3 regions of the Streptomyces sp. Wb2n-11 genome follow, and region 3 is predicted to be linked to each of the others. Evidence: riboswitches for the same ligand, from Rfam matches in the RefSeq annotation. Region 3 holds a riboswitch; each other region holds the start of a gene.

Region 1 (6,352 bases), 870 kb from region 3:
ACAAGGAGATCCGGCCGGTCGTGCAGCACGGCGAGCTGTACCGGCTGCGGGCGCCCGAGGGCGGGCTCAGCGCGGTCCAGTACGTACGCGGGGACGACACCGTCGTCCTCGCCTGGCTCCAGGCCCAGCACTACGGCGAGCAGCAGCCTCCGCTGCGCCTGCGCGGGCTCGACCCGGACGCGGCGTACGCCTGCCTCGACACCTCGGCCGTGCACCGGGGTTCCGTACTGCTCCACCGGGGACTGCGCACCGCGCTGCGCGGTGACCTCGATGCCGCGGTCTTCCGGCTGAGGAGGGTCTGAGCCCTGTTCCTCCCCGCTCCTCCATGTTCTTCCCGCGCCCTTCCCGCTTCCCCTTCCCGACCCTTGCGGTCCACGGTCGGGGAGATGGGTTGCATTTGGGGTGAAACGGACGATTCTGGGGCAACTTCCCTTGTAGGGCCGGGAAATGGCAGAGGCCGCTGGTGAGCAGGATCATATTCGTGACAGTGCGTGGCGAAGCTCCGGGTGCAAATGCCGGTTCACGGGCGGTGCGTAAAGATCCGTAATCCACGGAGGGTGACGGGAATTCCGTGGTGAATTCCCGTCAGGCAATGCCCGTGTGAATGGACTGGCTTGTACGGGGGACCCCCGTCGGCTTACGGTCACCGCAATCCGGGTGGACCGCCGAATCCTGCCACCTCCCGGAATCCGCACTCACTCACTCACGCGTTGGCAGGAGCGGGGGACCCAGGTAAGTACGCCGGTGATCCGGACGTCTCGTGCGTCCGGACCGGCTTGGGGTGAAGTCGCGCAGCAGCGCGGCCGGGCATCTCCAGCCCGAACCCGACAGCTCACCTCGTAGGCGCCGGAGAGGAATGTTCCATGCCCGCAAAGGGTAAGCACCGCCGCCCGAGGTCCAACTCGATCACTCGCGGAATTGTCGCCGCGGGAGCGGGCGGAGCCGTACTCGCACTTCCCCTGATCACCGCCACCGGTGCGAACGCCGCGGAGAAGGCCGCAGCCCCGGCCGCCGCGTCCGCCGCCGCGGTGTCCGAGAAGGCGACGCCGCAGAAGAAGACCAGCACCAAGATCTACTCCGTGGTCTCCGGGGACTACCTGTCGAAGATCGCCGAAGAGCAGAACGTGCGCGGTGGCTGGCAGAAGCTGTACGAGGACAACCGTGAGGTCGTCGGCGGCAACCCCTCGCTGATCCTGCCGGGCATGGAGCTGACCATCGGCGCCAAGGCGTCGGCGCCCGCGAAGCAGGCCCCGGCGAAGCAGGCCCCGGCGAAGCAGGCGAAGCCTGCGGCCGAGGCTCCTGCCGCGCCCAAGGCCGAGGCCGCCGCTCCCAAGGCCGAGGCCAAGACCGAGGCCAAGGCCGAGGAGTCCACTTCCGTGAACTCCGCCTCCGCCGCCCAGAGCACCGGATCCGGCTTCACCGCCCCGGTCTCCGCGAGCGTCACCACCCCGTACCGCGCCGCCGGCGGCAGCTGGTCCAGTGGCTACCACACGGGCGTCGACTTCGCCGCGGCCAGCGGCACCCCGGTCAAGGCCGTCGGTGCCGGCACCGTCGTCTCCGCGGGCTGGAGCGGCTCGTACGGCAACGAGGTCGTCATCAAGCACGACGACGGCCGGTACTCGCAGTACGCCCACCTGTCCTCGCTGTCCGTCTCCTCCGGCCAGAGCGTCGGCGGCGGCACACAGATAGGCCTCTCCGGCTCCACGGGCAACTCGACCGGCCCGCACCTGCACTTCGAGATCCGGACCGGCCCGAGCTACGGCTCGGACGTCGACCCGCTGGCCTACCTGCGCGGCCACGGCGTCACCGTCTGATCCCTCCCGGGTCGGCCTGAACGCTCCTGTACGCCCCCTTCCGCCGCCCGCACCGGGCGGCGGAAGGGGGCGTATGCGCATTTTTTGGTCTATTCCGGGTTGGACAAAGCTTGACCGGTGTCCTATATCACCCCACGTCAACCCCTCCCTACGGTGGCGTAGGTCACTCATTCCGGTGAAGGATGTGCCGACGTGGCAGACGATTCGAGATCATTCAGCGCAGGCACCATCGGGTCGTACGCGGCGATCGGCGACAGCTTCACCGAAGGCGTCGGAGATCCCGGACCCGACGGTGCGTTCATCGGCTGGGCCGACCGGCTCGCCGTACTCCTCGACGACCGCGTACCCGAGCACACGTTCCGCTACGCCAACCTCGCCGTACGCGGCCGTCTCCTCGACCAGATCGTGGCGGAGCAGGTCCCGCGCGCGAAGGCGCTCGCACCCGACCTGGTGAGCTTCTGCGCCGGCGGCAACGACATCCTCCGGCCCGGCAGCGACCCCGACGACGTCGCCGAGCGCTTCGAGCGGGCCGTGGCCGACCTCGCCGGCGCCGTGGGCACCGTGATGGTGACCACCGGCTTCGACACGCGCACCATGCCCGTGCTGCGTCATCTGCGCGGCAAGATCGCGACGTACACGGCGCACGTACGGGCGGTCGCCGACCGGTACGGCTGCCCGGTGCTCGACCTGTGGTCGCTCAAGTCCATCCAGGACCGGCGCGCCTGGGACGGCGACCGGCTGCACCTCTCGCCCGAGGGCCACACCCGGGTGGCGCTGCGCGCCGCGCAGGTGCTCGGGCTCGACGTCCCGGCCGACCCGGACCAGGCGTGGCCGCCGATGGCGCCGCGCGGCGTGCTGGAGGTGCGCCGGGACAACATCCAGTGGGCGCGGGAGCACCTGGTGCCGTGGATCGGGCGCCGGCTGCGCGGGGAGTCCTCAGGTGACCACGTCGAGGCGAAGCGGCCCGACCTGCTGCCCTTGTGAGAGGGCGGCAGGTGCGCCGGGGACGCGTTCCAGGACGCCGCCCGCGAACACGTCGTACAGCGGCAGCGTCTCCAGGTGGACGTAGCCGATGTGGCAGTCGCAGACGGCGAGGGGGCAGGCACGCGGACGCAGTGCCTGCCGGTACGAGCCGTCGTAGAGGTTGCCGAGCTCGGCGCGCACGAAGTGGCAGCGGCGCACCGTGCCCTCGCCGTCCACCGAGATCACCGATTCGCCGGTCCGGCAGGGCAGACCGGCGGAGCGGTGCGGGTGGCGGCTGTACGGGAAGAGGGGGTCCAGAGCCGTCCAGTGTCCGGCCTCCTCGTCCGTGTAGGTGCGGCCCTCGGCCGCGTTGACCCACAGGTAGACCTCGGAGGGGAGCGCGGCGCGCAGCCTGCGCGCCTCTTCGAGGTGCTCGGGGAAGCCGACCACGCCGACGCTGAACCGCACGCCGCGGACGGTCAGTTCGCGGCACTTGGCGAGGAAACGGCCGTACGGTGTCTGCCCCGGGTGGTACGTGCACCACAGCGCGAGCGTGCCGAGGTCGGCGCCTGCTTCGGTGAGCCAGTCGGTGCGGCAGCTGAGGTTGGTCTGGATGGCGACGCGCCGGACGTGCGGCATGCGGGACAGCTCGGTGAGGGCGCGGCGGTACCAGGAGCGGACCAGGCCCTCGCCCCACGGGGTGAGGAGCACCGAGAGGCGGTCGCCGTTCGTCTGCGCGGCGGCCCACTCGGTGAAGCGCTCCAGCGCGGCGCGGTCGGCGCGCAACTGCTCGCGGCTGTCGCGGCGCTTGGCGAACGGGCAGTACGGACAGTCGTAGTCGCAGGAGGCGAGCGGGCCGCGGTAGAGGATCGTCAGGTCCATGGCCGGGCTCACTTCGGTTCGTACGCGGCCATGGCGGCCCGTACGGAGTCGGAGAAGAGTTCCGGGCCGAGCGCGTCGGAGTACGCGAGGCCGTCGGCGGACAGCCGGAGCAGGTCCTTCGGCTCCATGGCCGGGCTCACTTCGGTTCGTACGCGGCCATGGCGGCCCGTACGGAGTCGGAGAAGAGTTCCGGGCCGAGCGCGTCGGAGTACGCGAGGCCGTCGGCGGACAGCCGGAGCAGGTCCTTCGGCGCGCCGTCGTCGAGCCAGCCGCGGGCGGCGAAGCGGCCGAGTTCGGCGGGGAAGTCGTCGGCCGGCGCCGTGCCGAACCGCTCGGCGTAGTCCGTCAGGCGCATGCCCCCGGCCTGGAGGAGCGACTGGAGCAGATGGCGGCGGCGTGCCTCGTCGGCGTCGACGTACCGGCCCACCTCGGCACGGGAGAAGTCCCCGGTGGCGGTGTAGTCGTCGATGATCTTGCGGACCTCGCGCATGTCGACGGCGTAGTCGAAGGAGTAGTGGAGCGCGGAGGTGTACGAACGGGCTCCGCAGCCGAGGCCGATCATGCCGTCGGTCTGGCAGGCGTAGTCGTCGGCCGCCTGCTCCGGAGCGTCCGCGCGGCGGAACATGCGCATCGAGACCTGCTCGTAGCCGTGGGCGAGGAGGTGGTCCCGGCCCTGGCGGTAGAGGCGCAGGCGCTGGGTGTCCCAGGCGGCGTCGGCCTCGGCGCCGAGCCGGCCGAGGCCGGTGAGCGGGCGTACGTACAGGGGGTAGAGGTAGAGCTCCTCGGGCCGCCAGGCGAGCGCCGCGTCGAGCGACGTGCGCCAGGTCTCGGCGGTCTGGCCCTCGATGCCGTAGATGAGGTCGATGTTGAGGACCGGGATGCGGGCGTCGCGGACGGCGGCGAGGGCCGTCTCGACGTCCGCGCGGCGCTGGGGGCGCACGGCCGCGCGGGCTTCGGAATCCACGAAGCTCTGGACGCCGAGGCTGAGGCGGGTCGTGCCGCGGGCGGCGAGAACAGTGAGGCGGTCGGGGGTCGCGGTGGCCGGGGAGGCCTCGACGGACAGGGGCACGGCGCCGAGGTCCGCGCCCATCCGCTTCTCGGCGATGTCGCAGAGCCGTTCGAGCTCACCGGGGTCGAGGAAGGTGGGGGTGCCGCCGCCGAAGGCCGCGGCGGCGAAGTGGACGCCGCCGTCACCGAGGGCGTCGCGGACGGCGGTCGCCTGCCGATCGAGCGCGTCGAGGTAGCGGCCGGTCAGTTCACCGGGGGCGCCGATCCGGGTGAAGAGGTTGCAGAAGCCGCAGCGGACCTCGCAGAACGGTATGTGGAGGTAGAGGGAAAGGGCGTTCTTGGGTTCGTCCGCCCAGAGGCCGCGGAGGGAGGGGCGGTTCTCCAGCCCGCGGTACGCCGTCTTGTGCGGGTAGGCGTAGACGTAATCCTGGTAGGGGCGGGGCGTTGTGGTGCTCATCGGGTGGCCCCTTGGTCGAGGGTGAAGTGGGCGTAGGGGACGGTCCAGACGGCCTCGTGGCCGAGGCGGTGGCCGGTGTAGCCGTCGTCGCCGTACGCCGTTCCGTGGTCGGAACAGACGATGGCGAAGCAGGGGCGGCGGCTGCTCGCGGCGGCGAACAGACGGCCGATGTGCCGGTCGACGTACTCCAGGGCCGCCGCGTGGGTGGCGCGCGAGTCACCCGCCTCGCGGGTGGCGCCGGGCAGGTGGAACCAGTTCGGCTGGTGCAGCGCGGAGACGTTGACGAACAGGAACAGCCGCTGGTCCGCCGGGAGCCCGGCGACGACCCGCTCGGCCCGGCCGACCTGATCCTCGAAGGACGTGGACGACGCCACCCCGAACTCCGGCTCCCAGTGGCTCTCCTGGAACATCCCCGGCAGCACCGAGCCGAGCGGTCCCTGCCGGTCGAAGAAGCCGACACCGCCGATGCACACCGTGCGGTAGCCGGCGTCCGCGAGACCGGAGACGAGGTCGGGGGCGTCGAAGACGAAGGTGCGCTCCGCGGTGGTCTCGCTGCCCGCGAAACGCGCGGCGAACAGCCGGGGGTGGGGCCCCGGCGCGGCGGGCGTGGGCAGGAAGCCCGCGAAGATCGCCTGGTGCGAGGCGTAGGTGAAGCTGCCGGGCGCGTGCCGTTTCTCCCACGCGCCGCCGGGCAGATGGGCGGCCAGGTTCGGTATGCGGCCGGCGGCGGCGAGCTCGGCGGCGACGTCGTGGCGGAGGGTGTCGAGGGTGACGAGCAGCAGATCGTGGCTGCCGACGATCTTGTTCATGTCAGGCGATCGCATGGTGGTTCCTTGTCGTGCGCCGTACGAGGGGAGGTACGGCGCGTTGTGCTGCGCTTTGCGCAGCGCGTTGTACGGCGGCGACCTGCGCCGCGTAGGTGTCCAGGCCCTCGGCGTCGCTGCCGGGCAGCCCGGTGAGGCGCGGCAGCAGATCGCCGAACGCGTTGACCTCGCCGACGGCGAAGCGGCGCCAGCCGACGGCGGGCAGCAGATCGACACCCACACAGAGGGTGCGCGGGAAGCAGGCCGCCGCGCGCTCGCACACCTCCACGGCCTCCTCCCAGCTGCCGCCCGCCGCGGCCATGGCGGCCCGGGCCTCGTCGAGGTCCCCGCGCGCGCCGCCGAGATGGAGGTTGGTCATGGGGGAGCGGCTGGTCCGTACGACGGCGTGCGTGGCCCTGCCGCCG
Region 2 (6,352 bases), 4.5 Mb from region 3:
TGTACTTGAGGATCCCGGCCTTGGAGCCGAGCCGTTGCGAGCAGTACGAACAGTCCTCGGGGCACAGACCCGACTTGAGGTTGACGAGGTAGTTCAGTTTCACCCGCCGTCCGAACCACTGACGGCGTACCTTTCCGGCCGCGGCCACCACATCGAGCAGCTCGTCGTCGGACGTCGCCAGCACGGCGAGCGCTTCTTCGCGGGTCGGCAGCTCACGCCGCAACCCTTTCTCCACCAGTGTGTTCAGCAGGTCCATGGCGCCGATCCTGGCCTACGGCGCAGCCTGCCGCCAGGGAGGAACCGCACAAGAGAGGTCCGACGAGGTGTGGGTATTGCCACACCCTGACCGCGCATGACCCCGGCTAGTGTCTGTTCGCTGCCTACAAAAAGGGACTCACTCATGCCCCAGGGACCGTTCGACCCGTTCGGCTGGATCGAGGAGCAGGCGGCGGTGCGCGCCACGGCCGGACTCGTCAGGACCCTGCGCCCGCGACCTGCCGAGTCCGCTCTGCTCGACCTCGCGAGCAACGACTACCTCGGCCTCACCCGCCGCCCGGAGATCACCTCCGCCGCCGCGGAGGCCGCCCGCCTCTGGGGCGCGGGCGCCACCGGGTCGCGGCTCGTCACCGGCTCCACGCGGCTGCACGCCGAACTGGAACGGGAACTGGCCGACTTCTGCGGATTCGAGGCGGCCCTCGTCCTCTCCTCCGGTTACGCCGCCAACCTCGCCGCTCTCACCGCGCTCACCGGTCACGGTGCGCTGATCGTGTCCGACGCCCTCAACCACGCCTCGATCGTCGACGGCTGCCGGCTCGCGCGCGCCACGACCGCGGTGGTGCCGCACGCCGACCCCGACGCCGTACGCAAGGCGCTCGACGCGCACGAGGGCCGCGCCCTGGCCGTCACCGACTCGGTGTTCTCGGTGGACGGCGACGCGGCGCCCCTGCCGGAACTGGCGGCGGCCTGCCGTGCGTACGGAGCGGCCCTCCTCGTCGACGACGCGCACGGGCTCGGCGTCCTGGGCGACGGCGGCAGGGGCGCACTGGACGCGGCGGGCCTCGCGGGAGCGGACGGCGTCGTCACCACCCTCACCCTGTCGAAGTCGCTCGGCAGTCAGGGCGGAGCGGTCCTCGGCCCGGCCCGTGTCATCGATCACCTCGTCAACACGGCCCGTACGTTCATCTTCGACACCGGACTGGCGCCGGCCGCCGCGGGCGCGGCGCTGGCGAGCGTACGGCTGCTGCGCCGTGAACCGGAGCTGGCGGGCAGGGCCCGGAGCGTCGCCCTCTCGCTGCACCGCGGACTGACGGACGCCGGCCTGAGCGCCGTACGCCCGGACGCCGCCGTGGTGTCGGTCCTGGCACCCTCGCCGGAGGCGGCGGTGCGGTGGGCGGCCGACTGCCGGGCGGCCGGTCTCGTGGTGGGCTGTTTCCGGCCCCCTTCGGTGCCGGACGGGATCTCCCGGCTCAGGCTGACCGCGCGGGCTGACCTGACGGGCCGGCAGATGGTGGAGGCGGTGGACACGGTCGTGCGGACCGCGCCCACCACCGCCTTCTGAGAGCCGGCGGCCAATTCACCGGACGGGGTCCGGAGATCTGCGTGGGGGAATTCCGGCGTCGGCGGCAGCTTCCGCAACCGCTGTCCCCTGCCGACGGTCGGCCGGCCGAACTCGCCCGCGAATCAAGGCGGATGAGCGCCGTCTCGCGACGCGGCCTTCACGGCTTCTCCACGACTTTGCACAAGGCCTGGGTCAAACGGACCACCGCGCAGCAGAGTTCACCGCTTCGAGCGACAGACATCTGCGTATCTCGGAGGATCACGCCCGGTAGCGGCACTGTGAGTGGCACTCTGGCGCGGAGCACAGTCCGAGGCCGTCCTCGAAGTTCATCCGCTACGAGTCGGAGTCCGGCCCCGGTGGGAAAGGGACAGCGTCGCCATGGCAGACCACCAGGAAGTATCCGTCACTCTGCCGAGCGAGCCAGCCTCGGTTTCCGCGGCCAGGAGATATGTCGCGGAGATTCTCGGCGAATGGGGCATGCCCCCGGGATCCGACGCCGCCGATACCGTCCGGCTGATCGTTTCGGAACTTGCGACCAACGCCGTTCAGCACACCTTCGGGCAGTCGCCGACGTTCACCGTGGACGTACAGCTGGAGCGGGACGAGCAGCTGCGCATCGGCGTCACCGACAGTCACCCGCGCTGGCCGAAACGGCTGCTCGCCGCCGTCCAGCAGGACAACGGGCGCGGCATGGTGATCATCCGCTGGCTCACCGCCGAGTACGGCGGACGGGTGTTCGTCCAGCCCACCGGGGACGGCGGCAAGACCGTGTGGATCGCCCTGCCCTGGACCGTACCCGTCCAGCAGTAGGGCTCAGACCGCACAGGCCCGGCCGAAGGCACCGCGCAGCAGCGCGCGCAGGGTGTCCGCCGCCGGGCTCGCCTCACCGGGCCGGTACGCCACCGAGATCGTGCGTCGCAGCCCGGCCGGTTCCAGCGACCGTACGCCCACCGGCGTCATCGCCGTCGCGGCGACCATCTCGGGCACCACGGCCACCCCGAGCCCCGCGCTGACCAGCGCGCACACCAGCGCGTAACCGGGCGACTCGCACACGACCGCCGGTGTCGCCCCCGCCGCGGCCAGCGCCGCCTCCACTGCCTGCCGGGGCGGATGCGAGGGCGCACTGCTGATCAGCGGCTGTCCGGCGAGTTCGGCGACCGGCAGCCGCCCCGAGCCCGTGGCCAGCGCGTGCCCCGGTGCCGTCACCAGGACGAGCTCCTCGTGGAGCAGGGGGTCCGCCGCCACGCCGGGAGGCATCGGCACGGCCGGCGCGGGCTCGTACGCGTGTGTCAGCGCCAGGTCGACCGCGCCGGACGCCACGGCCGAGACACCGTCCGGCGGTTCGTAGTCGGCGACCGCGAGCTCCACGTCGGGGTGGGCGCGGCGGAAGGCGCTGAGCACGGGCGGCAGCAGGTGGATGCCGGCCGTGGTGAACGTACCGACACGCAACTGCCCGCCGGACAGGCCCGCGAGCCGCGCCAGTTCGTGCCGCGCCCGGTCCATCTCGTCGAGTACGCGGCGGGCCCGCGCCGCCAGCAGTTCGCCCGCGGCCGTCAGGCGGGCACCGCGGTGGTGACGCACCAGCAGGGCCGCCCCCGCCTCCCGCTCCAGCTTGGCCAGCTGCTGGGACAAGGCGGGCGCGGTGTAACCGAGCCGCGCGGCGGCGCGGGTGATCGAGCCGGCCTCGGCGACCGCCACCAACGCCGCGAGCCGCGTCGGGTCGTACACCGGCCCTCCCCCCTTAAGCGTTTCTTCAGGCAGACCCAGAAGATCACAAGTACATGCTGAAGCCCCGGAAGGTCCAGGCTGAGGGGCATGGACGCACAACTGGTCGCCTTCACGGGCGTCGCCGCCGGCATGGTCGCCATGCCCGGCGCGGATTTCACCGTCGTCGTACGCAACGCGCTCGTCTCCCGCCGGGACGGGGTCGCCTGCGCGGTGGGTGTCGCGGGCGGGCTCCTCGTCCACACGGCGCTGGCCGTGGCGGGACTGGCGGCCGTACTCGTCGCCGTACCGGCGCTCTTTCGCACGGTCCAACTGCTCGGTGGGGCCTACCTCCTCCACCTCGGCTGCCGGGCACTGAGGTCCGCGCTGCGCCCGGCGACGCGGAAGGGGCCGGAGCCCGAGCCCGGCGGACCGACGGCGACCGCGGCCCGCGGCATCGGCCGCAGTCTGCGCCGGGGCTTCCTCACCAACGCGCTCAACCCCAAGGCGCCGGTGCTCTTCCTCAGCCTGCTGCCCCAGTTCGTCCCGGCGGACCAGCAGCCGCTGCCCAGGACGCTGCTGCTCGCCACCGTCGTCGTCGTTCTCGCACTGCTGTGGTTCCCCGCCGTGGCCCTGCTCGTGGACGGGCTCGGCAGGTGGCTGCGGCGGCCGGGCGCGGTCCGCGCCGTGGAAGCGGTCAGCGGGACCGCGCTCACCGTACTGGGAGTGGTCCTGCTGACAGGCCCGGTGGCGGCGGCCACCGTGTAACGCGCCCGCCCACCGCCCGCACCGCGGTGTCGGCCCACCGCCCGCACCGCCGCGTCAGACGGGCTTGATCTCCTCCGCGCCGCGCTCCACGCAGAATTAGTTGCCCTCGGGGTCGGCCATGACGACCCAGCCCCGGCCGTCCTCGGTGCGGCGGTCGTCGACGATCCGCGCACCGAGCGCGCCGAGCCGCTCCACCTCGGCATCCCGCGTACCGTGCGGCGGCTGGATGTCGAGGTGAACGCGCTTCTTGCCGGCCTCGTCCCCGGGAACCCGTATGAACAGCAGTCCGGGCACACCGGGCCGCTCCGGATCGATCAGCACCTCGTCGTCACCCGGCTCGTCCAGCAGCTTGTAACCGGTCAGGCGGGACCAGAACTCGGCGATCGCGTACGGGTCGTGGGCGTCGAAGGTGGTGTGACGTACCGGATTCAGGAAGGTCCTGGTAGGGAACGTATCTCCCCGGACCGGCAGCCGGCAGCCGGCAGGGAAATATCAGCGCACGCGGCCGTACCAGACGCTCTTGGACCAGATCTTCTCCAGCTTCACCACGGAGCCGGACTTGGGCGAGTGCCAGATCTTGCCGCTCCCGGCGTAGATGCCCACGTGGTAGACGTTCCGCCCGGAGTGGAAGAAGACCAGGTCTCCGCGCTGACGGCTGGAGGCGGAGATGTGCCGGGTCTTGTTGTACTGGGACTGGGCGGTGCGTGGCAGGCTCTTGCCGGCCTTCTTGTACGAATAGAGCGTCAGCCCTGAGCAGTCGAACCGGCTCGGGCCCGCCGCCCCGTACTTGTACGGGGCCCCCTTCTTCGACGCGGCGACGTTGAGCGCCTTCGTCGAATGCGATGCGGCCTGCGCCTCGGTGACGGCACCGGGCGCCAGCATCGTGGCGCCGATCGCGGCGAGGGTGAGAGCCGAAGCGGCTCCGGCCCGGGACAGCACGGACGGAACATTCTTGTGCGCGGTCATGCGCAACCCTTCGTCAGCCGCCTGTGAAGGATGACCTGTCGGGTTCGGACAGGCGAAGATGCCCGGCCGCGGTGTGCGGCTTCACCCCGAGGGACGACCGTCTCCGGCCACCCCGTACTGCTTGGGTCCTCCACTCCTGCCGATGCACTCCTGTCGACCAGTCATCCGGAGCGGCGGCAGGACTCAGCGTCCGCCCGGACCGCCCCGCCGCGGTGGCGGGGGCTTGTCGTCCCAGGGATCTTGACTCATGAACGGCCGGATTTCCGAGCCGAAACGGCATTTTGTGAGGCTGATCACCGCTGACCCGTTCGGGTGGACAGGGGTGTTTTCGGCACCGGGCGCCGGTGTCCGACGACCGCCGTACCAGCGGCGGAATGTCCAATTCCGCCAAACGTGCAGGTGTGTTGCGCAAGCGGGGTCATACCGCTGTTCAGGTATTTCCTACGCCTTTTGAGTGAGTTCCTCTCGTACGCCAATGGGGGGAGCCGACCGCGTGTTCCTCAACTCGCGGACGCGGCTGGCAGGGTGACCCGGTCCGCCCGCCGCTCCCCGTCGAGCACGCGCAGGGCCCGCGTGAGCGTGGCGGCGTGCACGCGCGTCTCGCCCCGCTCGTGCATCAGGGCGAGAGCGTCCCGCAGTCCGGCGGCCTTCCCGGCGAGCGCCTGGGCGGCCCGCAGCGCGCCATAGGTGTCGGTGCCGCGTGCGGGGTTGATCCGTCCCATCAGATCGAGCACTTCGAGATAGCGGTCGACGAACTCGCACTCGGCGCGCGTCAGTGCGGGCAGCGGCGGCAGTTCGGGCGGCAGCATGCGCGGGTTCACCTCGGAGCCGGGGAGGCGGGCGCGGCCTTGCGGCTCTGCACGACGTGGTCCACCAGGCCGTACGCCATCGCGGCCTCGGCCGTGAGCACCTTGTCGCGCTCGATGTCGTCGTCGACGCGCTCCGCGCTCTGGCCGGTGTGCAGTGCGAGCAGTTGAGTGAGCGTCTGCCGCATGCGCGTCAGCTCCCGCGCCTCGATCTCCAGGTCCGAAGGCCGGCCGCGTACGGGCCGGTCGGTGGACGGCTGGCTGAGCAGCATCCGGGCGCCCGGCAGGGCGAGGCGCTTGCCCGGCGTGCCGGCCGCGAGCAGTACGGCGGCGGAGGCGGCGGCCTGGCCCAGGCAGATCGTCTCCACGTCGCAGCACACGAACTGGATGGTGTCGTAGATCGCGGACATCGCGGTGTGCGAGCCGCCGGGGGAGTTGATGTAGAGCGAGATGGTCCGGTCGGGGGCGGCGTGTTCGAGGTACATGAACTGCGCCGTCACGTCGTTGGCCGCGGCGTCGTCGACGGCCGTTCCCAGGAAGACGATCCGCT
Region 3 (6,352 bases):
GGCGCTGCACGGAGCGGGACTCCGCGCGGTGCTCGCGGGCGCGCTGGACGGCGACGGAGCGGTCGGTCGGCTCCAGGCCGAATTCGAGGTGGACGACGCCGTCCTCGAAGCTGCGCTCCTGGGTGTAGCCGGCGTCCGTGAAGACCTTGATCATCTTGGAGTTGGCGGGGAGCACCTCCGCCACGAAGCGCCGGATTCCGCGCTCGCGCGCGACCGCGCCGATGTGTTCGAGGAGGGCGGAGGCGACCCCGCGCCCCTGGTGGGCGTCCTGGACCAGGAAGGCGACTTCGGCCAGGTCGGCGTCGGGACCGGACGAGGGGCGCCCCTGCGCGTTGATGCGGTCGTACCGGACCGTGGCGATGAACTCGCCGCCCACCGTCGCCGCGAGGCCTACCCTGTCCACGTAGTCGTGGTGGGTGAAGCGGTGGACGTCCTTGTCCGAGAGGCGCGGGTACGGCGCGAAGAAGCGGTAGTACTTCGACTCGTCCGACACCTGCTCGTAGAAGCTGACCAGGCGCTGCGCGTCGTCGGGGGTGATGGGGCGGATCCGTGCCGTACCCCCGTCGCGCAGCACCACGTCGGCTTCCCAGTGGGCCGGGTACGCGTGGTGCCCGTTGCGATCCGGCGGGTTCCGCTCCATCGGAGGCTGCATGACGAAAGCCTACGGGTCGCGGGCCCGCTCGGGGCGAGGCAGGCTGGGGCCGCCGCGCGCGGCCGGCGCAGGGCGGCGGGCACGGCTTTCTCGCACGACATGAGAGACTGGTCTAGACAACCGTTAGAACATGAAGGGCAACACCATGGTTGAGCGCCGTGTCACCGTCGGCTGGGCCGAAGGCCTGCACGCCCGGCCCGCCTCCATCTTCGTTCGCGCAGCGACCGCCTCGGGCGTCCCCGTGACGATCGCCAAGGCCGACGGCAAGCCGGTCAACGCGGCCTCCATGCTCGCGGTGCTCGGCCTGGGCGCGCAGGGCGGCGAAGAGATCGTGCTCGCTTCCGAGGCCGACGGCTCCGACGCCGCCCTCGACCGCCTGGCGAAGCTGGTCTCCGAGGGCCTGGACGAGCTTCCCGAGACCGTCTGACCACTCGGACGGATTCATTCTCACGAAGGAGCCGCGACGCCCCGAATTCGGGGCGTCGCGGCTCCTTCGCTTTTATGCGGAGACATACGTCAGGAATTCCGGGCAGCAGGAAAAGCCCCCGCCGATTCACTTTCTTTGTATACGGCACATCTGTTAATTGCGTCCGCCCCCGGTGTTTACGGCATGTTGCGAAGTCCTCACGCTCTCCTGCCGCGGCCCGGGGCGCCGCAACCGGTGCGCGGCCACCGCCCGTTCGGCGTGCAGGGCCGTAAGCGCCCGGGCCCGCCGCGCGTCGCCGCGTGCCACGGCGTCGACGATCGCACCGCGTTCGGCCCAGGACTCGACGGGGCGGGCGGGCTGCTCGACGACGTACATCCAGGTGATCTTGTGCCCGAGCTGGGTGAGCAGGGTCGTGAGGCCGGGGCTGCCGGACGCCTGGGCGAGCGTCTCGTGGAACCAGCCGCCCAGGGAGCTCAGGTCCTCGCCCTCGCCCCGGCGGGCCCGCTCCTGGCCGAGCCTGACCAGGCCGCGCAACACCTTGAGGTGCGCCTCGGTGCGCCTCTGGGCTGCGCGGGCCGCCCCCAGCGGCTCCAGCAGCATCCTGACCTCCAGGAGGTCCGCGGCCTCCTGCTCGGTGGGTTCGGCCACGCAGGCGCCCGCGTGCCGGCGGGTGGTGACGAACCCCTCGGACTCCAGCGTGCGCAGGGCCTCCCGCACCGGGACGCGTGAGACGCCGTAACGGCGCGCCAGCAGCTCTTCGGTGAGCCGGCTGCCCCGCTCGAAGACGCCGGAGACGATGTCGTCACGGATCGCCGTGCATACCGATTGCGCGGGAACGCGCATGAGCGGACCTCCGCCTCGTCTCCCGCGAAACGCGGTCGATTGACACCTGTTCGGCGACTCTATTGCAGCGGTGCGCAATTTCCGACGGGCGGCGGGAATTCATGGATATCTTTTGGCCAACGCCGAAGGCCCCGGCGGGAAGCCGGGGCCTTCCGGAAAACCGGGGTGCGTCAGACGTTCACGCCGTGCGCGCGCAGGTACGCGACCGGGTCCATGTCGGAGCCGTACTCGGGAGACGTACGGGCCTCGAAGTGCAGGTGCGGGCCCGTCGAGTTGCCGGTCGAACCCGAGAGGCCTATCTGCTGGCCCGGGGCGACGGCCTGGCCGACGGAGACGCCGATGGACGACAGGTGGCCGTACTGCGTGTAGGTGCCGTCGTTCATCCTGACGACGACGTTGTTGCCGTACGCCCCGCCCCAGCCGGCCTCGACGACGGTGCCCGCACCGACGGCCACGACGGAACTGCCGGACGCGGCGCGGAAGTCGATGCCGGAGTGGCTGCCGGAGGACCAGAGCGAGCCGCCGCTCCGGTAGCCGGTGGTCACGACGGAACCGGCGACCGGAAGGGTGTAGGCCGTGAGGCGCTCACGCTCCGCCGCACGGGCGGCGCGCTCCTCGGCCTCGCGTTCCTCGCGCTCCTTCTCGGCCCTGGCTTCCGCCTTGCGCCTGGCCTCCGCCTTGCGCTCCGCCTCCGCCTTGCGCTCCGCCTCGGCCCTGCGCTCGGCCTCCGCCTTGTCGGCGGCGTGCTGCTGCGCCTCGGCCTGGGCGGCGACCTGGGCGGCGAGGGAGTCGCCGATGACGAGGGCCTGGGTCAGGCCGGTCGTCCCGGCGGAGTGGGCCGCGTCGGCGCCGGCGCCGGCGGCGAGGGCCGGAGAGGCCAGGCTCCCGATGGCACCGGTCGTCGCGAGGGTGGCCACGCCCGCGAGGTTCGCGCTCCTGCGCGTCAGACGGCCCGGACGGCCCGGACGACGGTGCTTCCCGGTGGCACGGGTGAACGCCATGAAGTGGCTGGTCCTTTCCTTCCTTCTCGCCTACCGGGTTAGCTGACGGGTTCGGAGCAGGAAGGTCTCCTACGGACCCCTCTCCGTACGCACGGAAGGACGTCCGATTCACCCCAGGGACGGTTTGGGTCCCCGGCTCCCCAGGCTCGCGCCTGACGGGGACTCGGCGATGACTGTCCGGTGCCGCGGATGCGGCTCACTGCTGACGGACAGCCGGACCGACGCTAAACGGGAGATCTTTCAATCACCAAAAAGACATCGCACTTTGTAACGCACCCCACAGACCAGAAAGGCAACCTCCACAACAAAACGGACATACCCAAAGGACCCCGGCAGCTTGTCGGCCACCGGGGTCCCTCTACCTCCCGTTTTGAGGGAGTTGCGCCATCGGCTCGGACGGGCGGACCGTCAGCCGGCGACCACCGTCACGTCACCGATGCCGAGCGCCCTGACGGGCTCCTCGATCCGCGACGCGTCCCCGACGAGGACCGTGACCAGGCGGTCCTCGGGGAAGGCGCTGACGACCGCCGCGGTGGCCTCCACCGTGCCCGTCTCGGCGAGGCGGGCGTACAGCTGGGCCTGGAAGTCGTCCGGCAGGTGCTGCTCGACCTGGTCGGCGAGCGTGCCGGCGACGGCGGCCGCCGTCTCGTACTTGAGCGGTGCGACACCCACCAGGTTCTGCACGGCGACGTCGCGCTCGGTGTCGGTGAGGCCCTCGGCCGCGAGGGTGCGCAGCACCTTCCACAGGTCTTCGAGCGCCGGACCCGTGGACTCCGTGTCCACCGAACCACTGATCGCCAGCATCGACGCGCCCGACCCGTCCGGCGCGGAGCGCAGCACCTGGCCGAAGGCGCGCACGCCGTACGTGTAGCCCTTCTCCTCGCGCAGGACGCGGTCCAGGCGGGAGGTGAGCGTGCCGCCCAGGCAGTACGTGCCGAGGACCTGGGCCGGCCAGACGCGGTCGTGCCGGTCGGGGCCGATCCGGCCGATGAGCAGCTGCGTCTGGACCGCGCCGGGGCGGTCCACGATGACCACACGGCCCGTGTCGTCTGCCGTCACCGGCGGTACGGGGCGGGGCTCGGCGGTGTCGCCCTTCCACGCCCCCAGGGTGTCGGCCAGTACGGCGTCCAGGTCGGTGCCGTCGAGGTCGCCGACGATCACGGCGGTGGCGGTCGCGGGACGCACGTGCGCCGCGTAGAAGCCCTTCACCGCTGTGGCGTCGATGCGCTTCACCGTCTCCTCGGTGCCCTGGCGCGGCCGCGACATGCGCGAGGTGGCCGGGAACAGCTCCTTGGAGAGCTGCTTGGCGGCGCGGCGGGACGGGTTGGCCGTCTCGTGCGGGATCTCGTCGAGCCGGTTGGCCACCAGCCGCTCGATCTCGCCGTCCGCGAAGGCGGGCGCGCGCAGCGCGTCGGCGAGCAGGCCGAGCGCCTTGGGCAGCCGGGAGACCGGGACCTCCAGGGAGACCCGGACGCCCGGATGGTCGGCGTACGCGTCGAGCGTGGCGCCGCAGCGCTCCAGCTCGGCGGCGAACTCCTCGGCGGAGTGCTTGTCGGTGCCCTCGGAGAGGGCCCGCGACATGATCGTGGCCACGCCGTCGAGGCCCTCGGGCTCGGCCTCCAGGGGGGCCGCGAGGAAGACCTCGACCGCCATGACCTGCTGGCCGGGGCGGTGGCAGCGCAGGACGGTCAGGCCATTGGGCAGGGAGCCCCGCTCGGGGGCGGGGAACGCCCACGGCGTGGGGGTGCCCGCCTGCGGCCGGGGGTGGAATTCCATGCTCACGGCTGCGGTGTCGGTCACTTGTCCGCCCCTTCCTGCGTACCGGCCGCACCGGCGGCGTCTGCGGTGTCGTCGGCTGCGTCCGCCGCGTGTGTCGGCTCGTACACCAGGACCGCTCTGTTGTCCGGGCGCAGGCGGGCCCTGGCCGCCGCCCGGACCTCCTCCGCCGTGATCTCCAGGACGCGCTGGACGGCGGTCAGCGCGAGCTGGGGGTCGCCGAACAGGACGGCGTACCGGCAGAGTTCGTCGGCGCGGCCCGCGACCGTGCCGAGCCGGTCGAGCCACTCGCGCTCCAGCTGGGCCTGCGCGCGCTCCATCTCCTCGGGCGTGGGGCCCTCGGCGGCGAAGCGGGCCAGTTCCTCGTCGACGGCGCGCTCGATGTCGGGCACCTCGACGCCGGCCGACGTCTTGACGTCCAGCCAGCCGAGCGAGGGGGCGCCGGCGAGGCGCAGCAGCCCGAAACCGGCGGCGACGGCCGTCCGGTCGCGGCGGACCAGGCGGTTGTGCAGCCGGGAGGACTCGCCGCCGCCGAGGACGGTCAGGGCCAGGTCGGCGGCGTCGGCCTCGCGGGTGCCGTCGTGCGGCAGCCGGTAGGCCGCCATCAGCGCGCGGGCCGGGACCTCTTCGTGGATCTCCTCGCGGAGCTCCTCGCCGATGATGTCGGGCAGCGTCCCGTCGCGCGGCGGCTGCTTGCCGGCGTGGGACGGGATGGAGCCGAAGTACTTCTCGATCCAGGCGAGCGTCTGCTCCGGGTCGATGTCGCCGACGACCGAGAGCACCGCGTTGTTGGGCGCGTAGTACGTACGGAAGAAGGCGCGCGCGTCCTCGAGGGTCGCGGCGTCCAGGTCGGCCATCGACCCGATCGGCGTGTGGTGGTACGGGTGGCCCTCCGGGTAGGAGAGGGCGGTCAGCTTCTCGAACGCGGTGCCGTACGGAACGTTGTCGTACCGCTGGCGGCGCTCGTTCTTGACGACGTCGCGCTGGTTCTCCATGGACTCCTCGTCGAGCGCGGAGAGCAGCGAGCCCATCCGGTCGGCTTCCAGCCACAGAGCCAGCTCCACCTGGTGGGCGGGCATCGTCTCGAAGTAGTTGGTGCGCTCGAAGCTGGTCGTGCCGTTGAGCGAACCGCCCGCACCCTGCACCAGCTCGAAGTGGCCGTTGCCCTTGACCTGTGCCGAGCCCTGGAACATCAGGTGCTCGAAAAGGTGAGCAAGACCGGTACGGCCCTTGACCTCGTGGCGCGAGCCCACGTCGTACCAGAGGCAGACCGCGGCGACCGGGGTCAGGTGGTCCTCGGAGAGCACCACGCGCAGGCCATTGGCCAGCCGGTGCTCGGTCGCTGTCAGGCCGCCGGAACCGGCCTGCGCTGTGGCCGTGTGACCCATGGGCATGTACGTCCCTTCGATCGCGATATGGAGAAGTCCTGCCACTGTATGCAAGCGCACTGACGCCTGGCGAAGTTCCCGGCCGGTGTACGCCCTCAGGGAACGTCCGGGCAGGCGCTACGGACGGGTCGGGGTCGGCGTTGTCAGTGGACCGGTCCACAATGGTCGGCATCAGACCCAAGAAACCACCCCGACAGAACCGCGAAGGAGCCGCAGCCGCGATGGCCCGCCGCAGCACGAAGACCCCGCCGCCGGACGATGTGTT

The links. Region 3 has a riboswitch for cyclic di-AMP ahead of BN1555_RS07400 (M23 family metallopeptidase). Riboswitches for the same ligand answer to the same signal wherever they lie in the genome.
Region 1: another riboswitch for cyclic di-AMP. It lies ahead of BN1555_RS03570 (M23 family metallopeptidase); the one in region 3 lies ahead of BN1555_RS07400 (M23 family metallopeptidase).
Region 2: another riboswitch for cyclic di-AMP. It lies ahead of BN1555_RS28440 (C40 family peptidase); the one in region 3 lies ahead of BN1555_RS07400 (M23 family metallopeptidase).

What each region holds. Positions count from the first base shown of each region.
Region 1 covers NZ_CVPB01000001.1:801,448-807,799, reverse strand. The annotation lists partial or broken gene BN1555_RS03575 (alpha-galactosidase) at 1-302, shown strand, start outside; cyclic di-AMP (ydaO/yuaA leader) riboswitch at 687-861, shown strand; gene BN1555_RS03570 (M23 family metallopeptidase) at 864-1,814, shown strand; gene BN1555_RS03565 (SGNH/GDSL hydrolase family protein) at 2,007-2,798, shown strand; gene BN1555_RS03560 (STM4011 family radical SAM protein) at 2,751-3,659, opposite strand; gene BN1555_RS03555 (STM4012 family radical SAM protein) at 3,796-5,124, opposite strand; gene BN1555_RS03550 (STM4013/SEN3800 family hydrolase) at 5,121-5,933, opposite strand; gene BN1555_RS03545 (STM4014 family protein) at 5,935-6,352, opposite strand, start outside.
Region 2 covers NZ_CVPB01000001.1:6,217,986-6,224,337, forward strand. The annotation lists partial or broken gene bioB (biotin synthase BioB) at 1-256, opposite strand, end outside; gene BN1555_RS28415 (8-amino-7-oxononanoate synthase) at 401-1,558, shown strand; gene BN1555_RS28420 (ATP-binding protein) at 1,937-2,368, shown strand; gene BN1555_RS28425 (LysR family transcriptional regulator) at 2,372-3,286, opposite strand; gene BN1555_RS28430 (LysE family translocator) at 3,374-4,030, shown strand; gene BN1555_RS28435 (VOC family protein) at 4,127-4,462, opposite strand; gene BN1555_RS28440 (C40 family peptidase) at 4,523-4,996, opposite strand; cyclic di-AMP (ydaO/yuaA leader) riboswitch at 5,000-5,182, opposite strand; gene BN1555_RS28445 (hypothetical protein) at 5,497-5,805, opposite strand; gene BN1555_RS28450 (ATP-dependent Clp protease proteolytic subunit) at 5,814-6,352, opposite strand, start outside.
Region 3 covers NZ_CVPB01000001.1:1,673,296-1,679,647, forward strand. The annotation lists gene BN1555_RS07385 (bifunctional acetate--CoA ligase family protein/GNAT family N-acetyltransferase) at 1-652, opposite strand, end outside; gene BN1555_RS07390 (HPr family phosphocarrier protein) at 798-1,079, shown strand; gene BN1555_RS07395 (GntR family transcriptional regulator) at 1,233-1,922, opposite strand; gene BN1555_RS07400 (M23 family metallopeptidase) at 2,093-2,923, opposite strand; cyclic di-AMP (ydaO/yuaA leader) riboswitch at 2,936-3,102, opposite strand; gene BN1555_RS07405 (M16 family metallopeptidase) at 3,332-4,699, opposite strand; gene BN1555_RS07410 (M16 family metallopeptidase) at 4,720-6,093, opposite strand; gene BN1555_RS07415 (DNA gyrase/topoisomerase IV subunit A) at 6,309-6,352, shown strand, end outside.